Regions from separate parts of the Roseixanthobacter psychrophilus genome, predicted to be linked through region 3. Evidence: predicted binding sites of a transcription regulator. Region 3 holds the regulator's gene; each other region holds the start of a gene.

The links. The regulator PhoB, encoded in region 3, activates phosphate uptake and scavenging genes when phosphate is short. The targets are predictions, from matches to a motif close to TGTCATNNANCTGTCAT.
Region 1: a site for PhoB is predicted at 1,750-1,766, ahead of phnC (phosphonate ABC transporter ATP-binding protein). Genes of this name have one in related genera too.
Region 2: a site for PhoB is predicted at 1,888-1,904, ahead of V5F77_RS07625 (inorganic phosphate transporter). Genes of this name have one in related genera too.

The regions. Positions count from the first base shown of each region.
Region 1 is NZ_JBAFWT010000011.1:18,616-22,395, reverse strand. It holds gene V5F77_RS12215 (amidase) at 1-1,124, shown strand, start outside; gene V5F77_RS12210 (hypothetical protein) at 1,241-1,507, opposite strand; gene phnC (phosphonate ABC transporter ATP-binding protein) at 1,812-2,627, shown strand; gene phnD (phosphonate ABC transporter substrate-binding protein) at 2,896-3,780, shown strand, end outside.
Region 2 is NZ_JBAFWT010000005.1:176,419-180,198, reverse strand. It holds gene V5F77_RS07630 (MFS transporter) at 1-77, shown strand, start outside; gene V5F77_RS07625 (inorganic phosphate transporter) at 200-1,837, opposite strand; gene V5F77_RS07620 (ParB/RepB/Spo0J family partition protein) at 1,961-2,833, opposite strand; gene V5F77_RS07615 (ParA family protein) at 2,886-3,728, opposite strand; gene rsmG (16S rRNA (guanine(527)-N(7))-methyltransferase RsmG) at 3,721-3,780, opposite strand, start outside.
Region 3 is NZ_JBAFWT010000024.1:31,092-34,871, forward strand. It holds gene pstB (phosphate ABC transporter ATP-binding protein PstB) at 1-701, shown strand, start outside; gene phoU (phosphate signaling complex protein PhoU) at 721-1,449, shown strand; gene phoB (phosphate regulon transcriptional regulator PhoB) at 1,455-2,156, shown strand; gene V5F77_RS18945 (hypothetical protein) at 2,438-2,812, shown strand; gene V5F77_RS18950 (tripartite tricarboxylate transporter substrate binding protein) at 3,039-3,780, shown strand, end outside.

The sequences.
Region 1 (3,780 bases), on a different contig from region 3:
CGGCCCGCGCCGCCGCGCAGGTGCCGGGCCGGGCCGACCGCCCGCTGGCCGGCGTGCCGTTCGCGGTGAAGGACATCCTCGACACCCGCGAACTGCCCACCGAATATAATTCCCCCGCCTATGCGGGACATCGGCCGGCGGCCGACGCGCCGGTGGTGACCCAGGCGAAGCGCGGCGGCGCGGTGCTGCTGGGCAAGACGGTGACCACGGAATTCGCCTTCCTGCAGCCCAGCGGCACGCGCAATCCGCACCGCCTCAGCCATACGCCGGGCGGCTCCTCCGCCGGCTCGGCGGCGGCGGTCGCGGCCGGCATGGTGCCGTTCGCCATCGGCACCCAGACCGGTGGTTCGGTGGTGCGGCCGGCGTCCTATTGCGGCGTCACCGGCTACAAGCCCACCTTCCGCACCTTGCCGACCTTGGGCATGAAGACCTTTTCCTGGCATCTCGACACCATCGGCCTGTTCGGCGCCCGGGTGCAGGACGTGGCCTTCGCCGTCGCCGGCATGACCGGACGCGACCTCGATATCGGCAATGAGGTGGCGCAGGCGCCGCGCATCGCCGTGATCCGCACGCCGCGCGCCGACCAGGCCGACGCCGACGCCCATGCCGCGCTCGACGCGGCCGCCCGCGCGGTCGCCGCCGCCGGAGCGAGCGTCACCGAGATCGACCTGCCGCCGGAACTGGAAGCCGCCGATACGATCCATACGACGATCCAGGATTTCGAGGCCGCCATTTCGTTCGCGGACGAATACGACCGGCTGCGCCACATGCTCTCGCCGCTGCTGGCGCGCCATCTGGAGCAGGCGGCGCTGATCGAGCCGGACGCCTATGATAGCGCAAGGCGCACCGCCAAGCGGGCGCGCCAGCGGCTCGGCGACTTCTTCGCCGATTACGACGCCATCCTCACCTTCTCCGCCCCCGGCACCGCGCCGGAAGGCTATGGCACCACCGGTTCCGCCATCTTCAACCGACTGTGGACGCTGATGGGCACCCCGACGGTGAACGTGACCGGCCTTTCCGGCGCCAATGGCATGCCCATGGGGGTGCAGGTCGTGGGGCGTTTTGGGCGGGATCGCACGGCCCTCACCGTCGCCGCGCTGGTGGAACGCGCGATCCAAAACTGAAATACAATATATCAGCATCCATCAAAGTGCAGTGCGAAACTGCTAAGCGTGCGGGATCGCTCAATTCTCTGAAAGGCGCGCTGCAGCGCAGAATATTCAACCGCGCTGCGGCAGCGTTATTTGCTTTTCCATTTTTTCTTCTTTGTTAAGCTTCGCGCGGAGATCGACCAAAAAAGGACTTGGGAAGTGGACCTGGGCTCGATACTCGACGTGTTGAAAGTGAGCAGCGCTTTTGCCGTGATCGGCGCGGTGCTCCTGGGCATGTTCTGAGTTTGGCCACACGCCCAAGCCGCCTTCGCAGAAGACCAAAAATCACGAAGGGCAAGGTCGATCAGCGCGGCGCTGGAGACGAACTCTCCGGCGCCGCGTGCCTCCTCCGCCATCCGCGCGCATGTCCTGCCCCCCTTGCCGCGGTGCGCATTTTTTTATCCATCGCGTTCGCACCATCTTCCCCTCGGGAAGGATCCGCCACCGCGCCGGACGGACGGTCCGCTAGGTCTTTGACCCTAAATGTCTTTTTGTTGCGACAATTGAGCTGTGACGCAGCCTCGCGCCATCAGTGACAGATTTATGAAGCTTCGCCTTGAAGGATTTGCAAGGCTGCGGCGGCGTCCGATCACCCCAGTGTCATAAGACTGTTGCGGCGCACCCCTAAGGATCTGCCCGGTAAGCACCGGAGCAAAACCGATGATGGTGATCGAAGGGCTGACCTGCCGATTTGGCGATAAGGTCGCCGTGTCGAACGTCAACCTAGAGATCGGTCAGGGCGCCTTTATCGGCGTGATCGGCCGTTCGGGCGCAGGCAAGTCCACCTTGCTGCGCATGATTAATCGCCTCCAGAATTCCAGCAGCGGCGCCATCCGTTACGACGGCGTCGACGTCACCGCCCTCAAGGGCCGGGACCTCAGGCTGTGGCGCGCCCAGGCCGCCATGATCTTCCAGCAATTCAACCTGGTGGGCCGGCTCGACGTGCTCACCAACGTGCTCATGGGCCGCCTGTCCACCATGCCCCGCTGGCGCGCCCTCAGCAAAGTGTGGAGCGAGCAGGACAAGGCCATTGCCCTGACCGCGCTCGACCAATTCGACATCGCCCAGCTCGCCGCCCAGCGCGCCGACAGCCTCTCCGGCGGGCAGCAGCAGCGGGTGGCCATCGCCCGCGCCCTGGTGCAGGAGCCGGGGCTGATCCTGGCCGACGAGCCCATCGCCTCGCTCGACCCGCGCAACACCAAGGTGGTGATGGACGCGCTGCTGCGCATCAACAAGCATTTCGGCATCACCGTGATGTGCAACCTGCACTCGCTCGATCTCGCGCGCACCTATTGCGACCGCCTGGTGGGCATGGCGGGCGGCCGCGTGGTGTTCGACGGCGCGCCCGAAGCCCTCACCGAAGGGGTGGCGCGCGAACTCTATGGGCTGGAGGCCGGCGAGGTCATGGACCTCGAAGGCGCCCCGGCCGAACCCGAATTCGAAGGCGCCCTGGCGCCGGGAACCGCCACCGTGTGAGGCGGCGCCGCTCCGGCCGCGGGACCTCCGCGCCGGGCTCGAAAGGGGTGCGTGCCGCGCGCGCCCCCCGCGTACGTGCACGCCATGTGGTCGTGCCGCCAGTGTGTCGCGTGCAGCCGCCCGCCACCTGCCGGCACGCCCGTGCGTGGTGCAGAGACCCGATCCTCTTCGCGCGGCCCGCCGCGCGCGGTTCCCAAGACGTACGCGTGACTTCAAGCGTTTCCATACCCCGCGTTTTTCCATACCCCGCATCCTCAAGGAGCGAGACATGCTGACCCGTCGTACCCTCATGACCGTGGCGACCGCCGCGGTGCTCTCGGCCGGCTTCGCCGGCGCCGCCGCCGCCCAGGATTGGAAGGCCAAGTATCCCGAGCTGGTGTTCGCGGTCATCCCGGCCGAGAACGCCTCGGGCGTCACGGATCGCTACCAGCCGCTCATGGACTATCTCTCCAAGGAGCTCGGCGTGAAGGTGACCCTGCGCGTCGCCAACGATTATGCGGCGGTCATCGAAGGCCAGCGCGCCGGCAACGTCCAGATCGCCGCCTACGGCCCGGCCTCCTTCGCCCGCGCGCTGCTCACCGGCGTGAAGACCGAAGCCTTCGCGATCGAAGTGAACCAGGACGGCACCAAGGGCTATCATTCGGTGCTCTATGTGAAGGCCGACAGCCCCTACAAGTCGATCGAGGACCTGAAGGGCAAGAACCTCTGCCTGGTCGATCCCAACTCCACCTCCGGCAACAACGTGCCGCGCTTCGCCCTCAGCAAGATGGGCATCACCCCCGACGCCTATTTCGGCAAGGTGGTCTATGCCGGCTCGCACGAAAACGCCGTGATCGCCGTTCAGCAGGGCACCTGCGACGCCGCCTTCAACTGGTGGAACGACGAGAACGAATCCAACCTCATGCGCATGGATCGCAAGGGGATGGCGAAATACGCGGATTACCGCATCGTCTATAAGTCCGACCTCATCGTGAACTCGCCCTATGCCTATCTGTCGGACCTGCCGGACGATCTGAAGGCGAAGATCCGCGATGCCTTCTTCTCGATCCAGAAGAACGACAAGGCCGCCTTCGACAAGATCTATGAAGGCAAGGCCCAGCCCTGGCAGGCGGTCGACAACGCCGCCTACAAGCCGGTGGTCGATCTGATCAAG
Region 2 (3,780 bases), on a different contig from region 3:
GGGCGCTGATCGGCATCAATCTGTGGGCCCGCGAAACGGCGGCCCCCAAGGTTCCGGCGCGCCTTCCCACAGCGTGACACAACGGGCCGCTCAGCAGGGCAGCGCAGGCACCAGACATGAAAAAAGGGCGGCCCGGATATCTCCGGGCCGCCCTTCTTGTTTCAACGCCAGCGCCATTTTCAGAGGGCGCGGCGCCCGTTCACATCACTTGGCGCAGCAGGATATAGAGCCCGCCGGAGAGGATGATCGCCACCGGCAGCGTCAGCACCCAGGCCATGGCGAGGTTGCGCACGGTGGAGAGCTGAAGGCCGGACTTGTTGGCCGCCATGGTCCCCGCCACGCCCGAGGACAGGACATGGGTGGTGGACACCGGCAGGCCGTACATGTCGGCGGCGAGAATGGTGCCCATGGCGACCAATTCGGCCGAGCCACCCTGGGCGTAGGTCAGATGGGTCTTGCCGATCTTCTCGCCCACGGTCACGACGATGCGCTTCCAGCCCACCATTGTGCCGAGGCCAAGGGCGATAGCCACCGCCACCTTCACCCACAGCGGGATGAATTTCGTGGCGTTGTCGAGGGCGCGCTTGAAGGCGGCGAGGTTGTCCGCCGTCTCGGCGTCGAAGGTCGGCGCCTTTTCACGCATCATCAGGCGGATGGTCTCGGACGCCAAATACATGTCGTTGCGCATGTTGGGCACCGCAGCGGCCGGCACCTGCGCGAGCGTCTCATGGTTGCCCACGAGTGTGGAGATCTCGCCCGCGACGGCCGCGAGGGCGGGAACCGTATCGGGCATCAGCTTGCGATCGCGCACATATTCCGTCAGCGCCTCGCGGGGATCAGCCGGCACCGGCGCATTGTTCGCGGCCTTCAGCAGCGAGGCTTCCGTGACCGTGGCGAGGGCACGGAACTGTGCCACGTCGGTAGAATCGATGGCCCGGTTCAAGGCGTAGGCGGTGGGAACGATGCCGATCAGGATCAGCATGATCAGGCCCATGCCCTTCTGCCCGTCGTTCGAGCCGTGGGCGAAGGACACGCCGGTGCAGGTGAGCACCAGCAGGCCGCGGATCCACCACGGCGGGGGATGATGGGGCTTGGGCTCGGCATAGAGCGCCGGATTCTTGACCAGCACCTTCATGGTGAGCAGCAGCAGGCCGGCGGCGAAGAAGCCGACAATGGGCGAGAACAGCAGGGCATAACCGACATTCGCCGCCTGGCTCCAATCCACGCCGGCGACGCCGCTCTTGCCCTGGATGAGCTGGTTGGCGATGCCGACGCCGATGATCGAGCCGATCAGCGTGTGGGACGAGGAGGCCGGCAGGCCGAGATACCAGGTTCCAAGGTTCCAGATGATGGCGGCGATCAGCAGCGCGAACACCATCGCCATGCCGGCACCGCTGCCCACGTGCAGGATCAGCTCCACCGGCAGCAGCGAGACGATGCCGAATGCCACCGCGCCGCTCGACACCAGCACACCGACGAAATTCCAGCCGCCGGACCAGACCACGGCGAAATGAGCCGGGAGAGAATTGGTATAGATCACGGTCGCCACCGCATTGGCGGTGTCGTGGAAGCCGTTCACGAATTCAAAGCCGAGGGCGATCAGCAGCGCCAGCAGCAACAGCATGAAGGGCGCGAAAGTAAGCACGCCGGGAGACGCCGCCTGGACGTCGGTCCAGATGGACCACACCGTATAGGACAGGCCGCCGACCAGCAGGGCGAAGAAGATGAAGACTTCCGGCGCCCCGTTCTTCCGGTCGAGCCTTACTGGCTTTTCGCTATGGGCGTGGGTATGTGCCGCATGGGCGTGCGCGGGCTTGGCCGCTGTGTGCGCCGTCATCGAACCCCCTCGTCAACCGACCTGAACCGCCGGTTACCTCGCATCGGGCCGTGACACAGGAATGACGCGGCGCAGCATGCGCCGGGACGGAAGCGGGCTCGGTCGGGAGAGGGAAAAGACCGTTCAGCCGAGGCCGAGGCGCCGGCAGATCAGGTCGAGCTGGTCGAGGTCGCCGTAGCGGATGCGCAACTCGCCCGCTTCGCCCTTCACCTGTAGGCTCACGGCCAGCCCCAGGGCGTCGGTGAGCCGCTTTTCCAGGGCACGGGTGTCGGCATCCTTTTCCGGCGGGGTCGGCTTGGCGGCGAGCGCAGCCTTCACCTTGCTCATCGCCTCCACGTCGCGGACGCTGAGGCCCTTCTCCACCACCTCGCGGGCGATGGTTGCGGGATCGTCATAGCCGAGCAGGGCGCGGGCGTGGCCGGCGGAAAGGCGCCCGTCGGTGAGATAGCTCTTCACGCTTTCGGGAAGCTTCAGCAGCCGCAGGGTGTTGGTGATGTGCGAGCGGCTCTTGCCGATGACCTTGGAAAGATCGAGCTGGGTATAATCGAACTGCGCCATCAGCGCCTCATAGCCCTGCCCTTCTTCGATCGGGTTCAGGTCGGCGCGCTGCACATTCTCGATGATGGCGACTTCCAAAGCCTCGCGGTCGGTGAGTTCCACCACCACCACCGGCACCTCGTGCAGGCCGGCGCGCTGGGCCGCGCGCCAGCGCCGCTCGCCGGCGACGATCTCGAAGCTGCCGGGATGGTCCGCCACCGGCCGCACCACGATGGGCTGGATGATGCCCTTCTCGCGGATGGAATTCGCCAGATCGTCCAGCCCCTCCTCCAGGAAGGTGCGGCGCGGATTGCGCGGATTGGCCCGAACGAACTCGATCGGCACCTTGCGCGTGCCGAGGTTCTTCTGGCTCGGGGCGGGACGCTGGTCGTCCTGCCCCATGTCGCCGATCAAAGCCGCGAGCCCCCGGCCGAGCCGCGAGCGGCCTTCTTCCGCCATGTTCTTCTTCCCCATACTCTCGGACCGCATCACCCGGAATGACTATGCCGCCTCAGGCCGCGACGGCGCGGGCGGCCCGCTCGCGCTGGATGACTTCCGAGGCCAGCCGCAGATAGGCCTGGGACCCGGCGCATTTCAGATCGTACAGCAGCACCGGCTTGCCATAGGACGGCGCTTCCGAGACCCGCACATTGCGCGGGATCACGGTCTCATAGACCTTATCGCCCATGAACTGGCGCACATCGGCCACCACTTGGTCGGACAGATTGTTGCGCGCGTCATACATGGTCAGCACGATGCCGTGGATGACGAGATCCGGGTTCAGCGCGGTGCGCGCCTGTTCCACGGTCTTCAGCAATTGGGAGAGACCCTCCAAGGCGAAGAACTCGCATTGCAGCGGCACCAGGATCGCATGGGCCGCCGCCATGGCGTTCACCGTGATGAGCGAGAGCGAGGGCGGGCAATCGATCAGCACATAAGTGAATTTCGGCGCCGCCGGATCATTCACCATGTCCCTCAAGGCATTGCGCAGGCGGAAGGCGCGGTCGCGCTCGCTGGCAATCTCCAGTTCCAGCCCGGACAGATCGAGGGTGGAGGGCGCGACATAAAGCGAGGGAACGCCGGAATCGACGATCGCCTGCGCCATCGTCGCCTCCCCGCTCAGCACATCATAGGTGGACAGCTTGCGCCGCCCGCGATCGATGCCGAGGCCGGTGGAGGCATTGCCCTGCGGATCGAGATCGACCACCAGCACGCACTCGCCGATGGCGGCAAGGGCGGTGCCGAGATTGATGGCCGTGGTGGTCTTGCCCACCCCGCCCTTCTGGTTCGCCAGCGCCAGGATGCGCGGCGTGACGCCGCCGACGATGGGGGCGGTGACGGATGGGTCAGTCATGTGCGCTTCCGCGTATGTGTCCGCCGGGGACGGCCGGGGACGGGACCGCTTT
Region 3 (3,780 bases):
CGCTGAAGAACATCAATTTCGAGATCCCCGAGAAGCGCGTCACCGCGATGATCGGTCCCTCGGGCTGCGGCAAGTCCACCTTGCTGCGCGTGTTCAACCGCATGTACGATCTCTATCCCGGCCAGCGCGCCGAGGGTGGCGTCATGTTCGATGGGGTGAACATCGTCGGCAAGGACCTGGACCCGACCGTCGTGCGCACGCGCATCGGCATGGTGTTCCAGAAGCCGACCCCGTTCCCCATGTCGATCTATGACAACATCGCCTTCGGCGTGCGCCTGCACGAGAGCCTCAACAAGGCGAAGATGGACGAGCGGGTGGAAAGCTGCCTGCGCAAGGCCGCCATCTGGGAAGAGACCAAGGACCGCCTGCACACCTCGGCGCTCGGCATGTCCGGCGGCCAGCAGCAGCGCCTGTGCATCGCCCGCACCATCGCCGTGCAGCCGGAAGTGATCCTGCTGGACGAGCCCACCTCGGCGCTCGACCCGATCTCCACCTCGAAGATCGAAGATCTGATCGACGAGTTGAAGCAGGATTTCACGATCGTCATCGTGACCCACAACATGCAGCAGGCGGCGCGCTGCGCCGATATCACGGCCTTCTTCTATCTGGGAGAATTGGTTGAAGTCGCGCCATCCGACGTGATCTTCACCAATCCCAAGCAGATCAAGACCCGCGACTACATCACCGGCCGCTTCGGCTGAGCGAACAAGGATCTGCGAGATGTCCGACCATACCGTCTCGGCCTTCGATGCCGAGCTGAAGGAGATCGGCCGCAAGGTCGTCGAAATGGGTGGCCAGTCCGAGCGCATGGTGGCCGATGCCGTCGGCGCCCTGATCCGCCGCGATACCGCCGCCGCCCAGCGGGTGATCCTGCTCGACACGAGCGTCGATCACCTGCAGCGGGAAATCGAGGAAAAGGCCATCCTCTGCATCGCCAAGCGTCAGCCGGTCGCCAGCGACCTGCGTGACGTGGTGGCTTCGATCCGCATTGCTTCCGACCTGGAACGCATCGGCGATCTCGCCAAGAACGTGGGCAAGCGCGTGCTCGCCATCGAAGGGGAATACCATCCCCAGAAGCTGGTGCGCGGCGTCGAGCACATGTCCGACCTGGTGCTTGAGCAGCTCAAGGAAGTGCTGGACGCCTATGCCAGCCGCGACAAGGCCAAGGCCGTGGACGTGTGGGTGCGCGACAGCGGCATCGACACCATGTACACGTCCCTGTTCCGCGAGCTTCTCACCTATATGATGGAAGATCCGCGCAACATCTCGGTGTGCACGCATCTGCTGTTCTGCGCGAAGAACATCGAGCGCATCGGCGACCACGCGACCAATATCGCGGAAACCATCTATTACATGGTGTCCGGCCAGGTATTGTCGGACGAACGCCCGAAGGCGGATGTCTCCAGTGAGACCACCGTTGCTTTCCCGGGGGTTAGCCTTCAGGGGTAAAATCTGTGGCTGCGCGTATCTTGATTATCGAGGACGAGGAACCGCTGACCCTTCTGCTCCGCTACAATCTGGAGTCCGAGGGCTATTTCGTCGAAAGCGTCGGACGTGGCGACGAGGCCGAGACCCGGTTGCGCGAAAGCGTGCCGGATCTCGTGATCCTCGACTGGATGCTGCCGGGGTTATCGGGCATCGAACTGTGCCGCCGCCTGCGCACCCGTCCGGAAACGGAACGCCTGCCAGTCATCATGCTCACCGCAAGGGGCGACGAGACCGAGCGCGTGCGCGGCCTTGCTACCGGGGCTGACGATTATGTGGTGAAGCCCTTCTCCGTGCCGGAACTGTTGGCGCGCGTGCGCGCCCTGCTGCGCCGGGCGAAGCCGGAGCATGTCGCCACCCTACTGCGGGCCGGCGACATCGAGCTGGACCGGGAGACCCACCGGGTGCACCGCTCCGGCCGCGAGGTGCATCTCGGGCCAACCGAATTCCGCCTGCTGGAATTCCTCATGCAGAGCCCAGGACGGGTGTTCTCACGGGAGCAATTGCTCGACGGGGTGTGGGGGCAGGACGTCTATATCGACGAGCGCACCGTGGACGTGCATGTCGGCCGGCTGCGCAAGGCGATCAATCGCGGGCGCCAGTCGGATCCGATCCGCACCGTCCGTGGCGCCGGCTATTCCTTCAACGAGATGTTCGCCCGCGTTCACTGAGCGGATGACGAGGAAGGCCCATGGGTTGACTCATGGGTCTTCGGCCAAGCTTGGGCCTTCGGTCAAGCTAGCGCGGCGCCTGAGCGTAGCCCTCCCGGCCCCGTTCGGAAGCCGCTGGTATGATGCGGTCCGCGCTCAAGGCGGCATCATCCGAAGGTTGCGGTAGGTCATCCCAAACGAGGATATCGGCGTCCTCCCGTGTGATGGCCGCCCGATGGGGCCATGGCTAAACGTGAAGGCAACGGAGGATTTGGCCTCCAGTCTTCACGAGACCCTGCGCTATGGCCCAAGAGTCCCATCCCCTGCCGCCGTTCTCCGCGTCCGTATCCCGCGTGCGGACGGCATCCAACGCCAGCGCCGTGCGCCGCTGGAACGCGCTCCTGGCGGTGTGCCTCGGTGGCATGCTGCTCGCCTCGGCCTTCACCAGCGCTAGGGCGGGTGAGATCTCGCCGCCGCTGAATTGCGCGGAAGCCGCGTCGATCATCGCCCGCTCGGGCGCGGCGATCATCCGCAACTCACCGACCACCTACGACCGCTATGTGCGCGACGGCAGCTTCTGCGGCCCGGATGGGGCCACGACCCCGGCCTTCGTTCCGACCTGGGACAATCCGGATTGTTTCGTCGGATACAGCTGCGGCAATTTCCCTTCGCGCTAGCGCCGGAGCCGCTCAGGCTCAATCGCGCTCGGCGGCGAATCCCGCTCCAACTCTTGGATAGAGAAGGTTCACCGATCAGATGGGCCACTCAATCTGATCGGAACGTGTGCCAGGTGGCGCCGGATCGGCTGCTCCGCTCCTCCAAGCTGCGCCGATGGTCGAATAGGTGAGGGGCTTCTTCCTCAGCGTAATCTTGCCTTAAGATGCGCGCCGAGGAGACCCAAGCATGAAGAAAATCCTAGGCATCGTTGCCGTGGCCGCCACTTTGTTTTCAGGGGCGGCACAGGCGCAGGCGCCCGTGCAGCAAGATTATCCAAACCGGCCGATCCGGCTCGTTGTGCCGTTTGCGGCGGGCGGTTCCACCGACATCGTCGCCCGCATCATCGCTGCGAAGATGAGCGATATTCTCAAACAGCCCGTGGTGGTGGAAAATCGCGGCGGTGCCGGCGGCAATGCGGGGGCAGCCTCCGTCGCCCGCGCCGCGCCGGACGGATACACGGTGCTGATGGGCACGGTCGCCACCCATGCCATCAATCCCGCGCTTTACGCCAAGATGCCCTATGACCCGGTGAAGGATTTCGCGCCGGTCTCGCTGCTGGTGAATGTGCCCAATGTGGTGATCGTCCATCCCTCATTGAACGTGAAGACCACGGCGGAGCTGATCGCGCTGCTGAAGGCCAATCCGGACAAATATGAATATGCCTCCTCGGGCGTCGGCACGCCGCTGCACCTGTCGGGCGCGCTGTTCGAGAGCATGGCCGGCGTGAAGATGACCCATATTCCCTACAAGGGCGCGGGCCCCGCAATGCTCGATGTGGTCAGCGGCAATGTGAAGATCATGTTCGACAATCTGCCGTCCGCCATCGGCCAGATCCGCAAGGGCGCGGTGGTGGGCTTGGCTGTGACCACGAAGGAGCGCTCGCCGGCCGCTCCGGATATCCCGACCGTTTCGGAATCCGGCCTGCCGG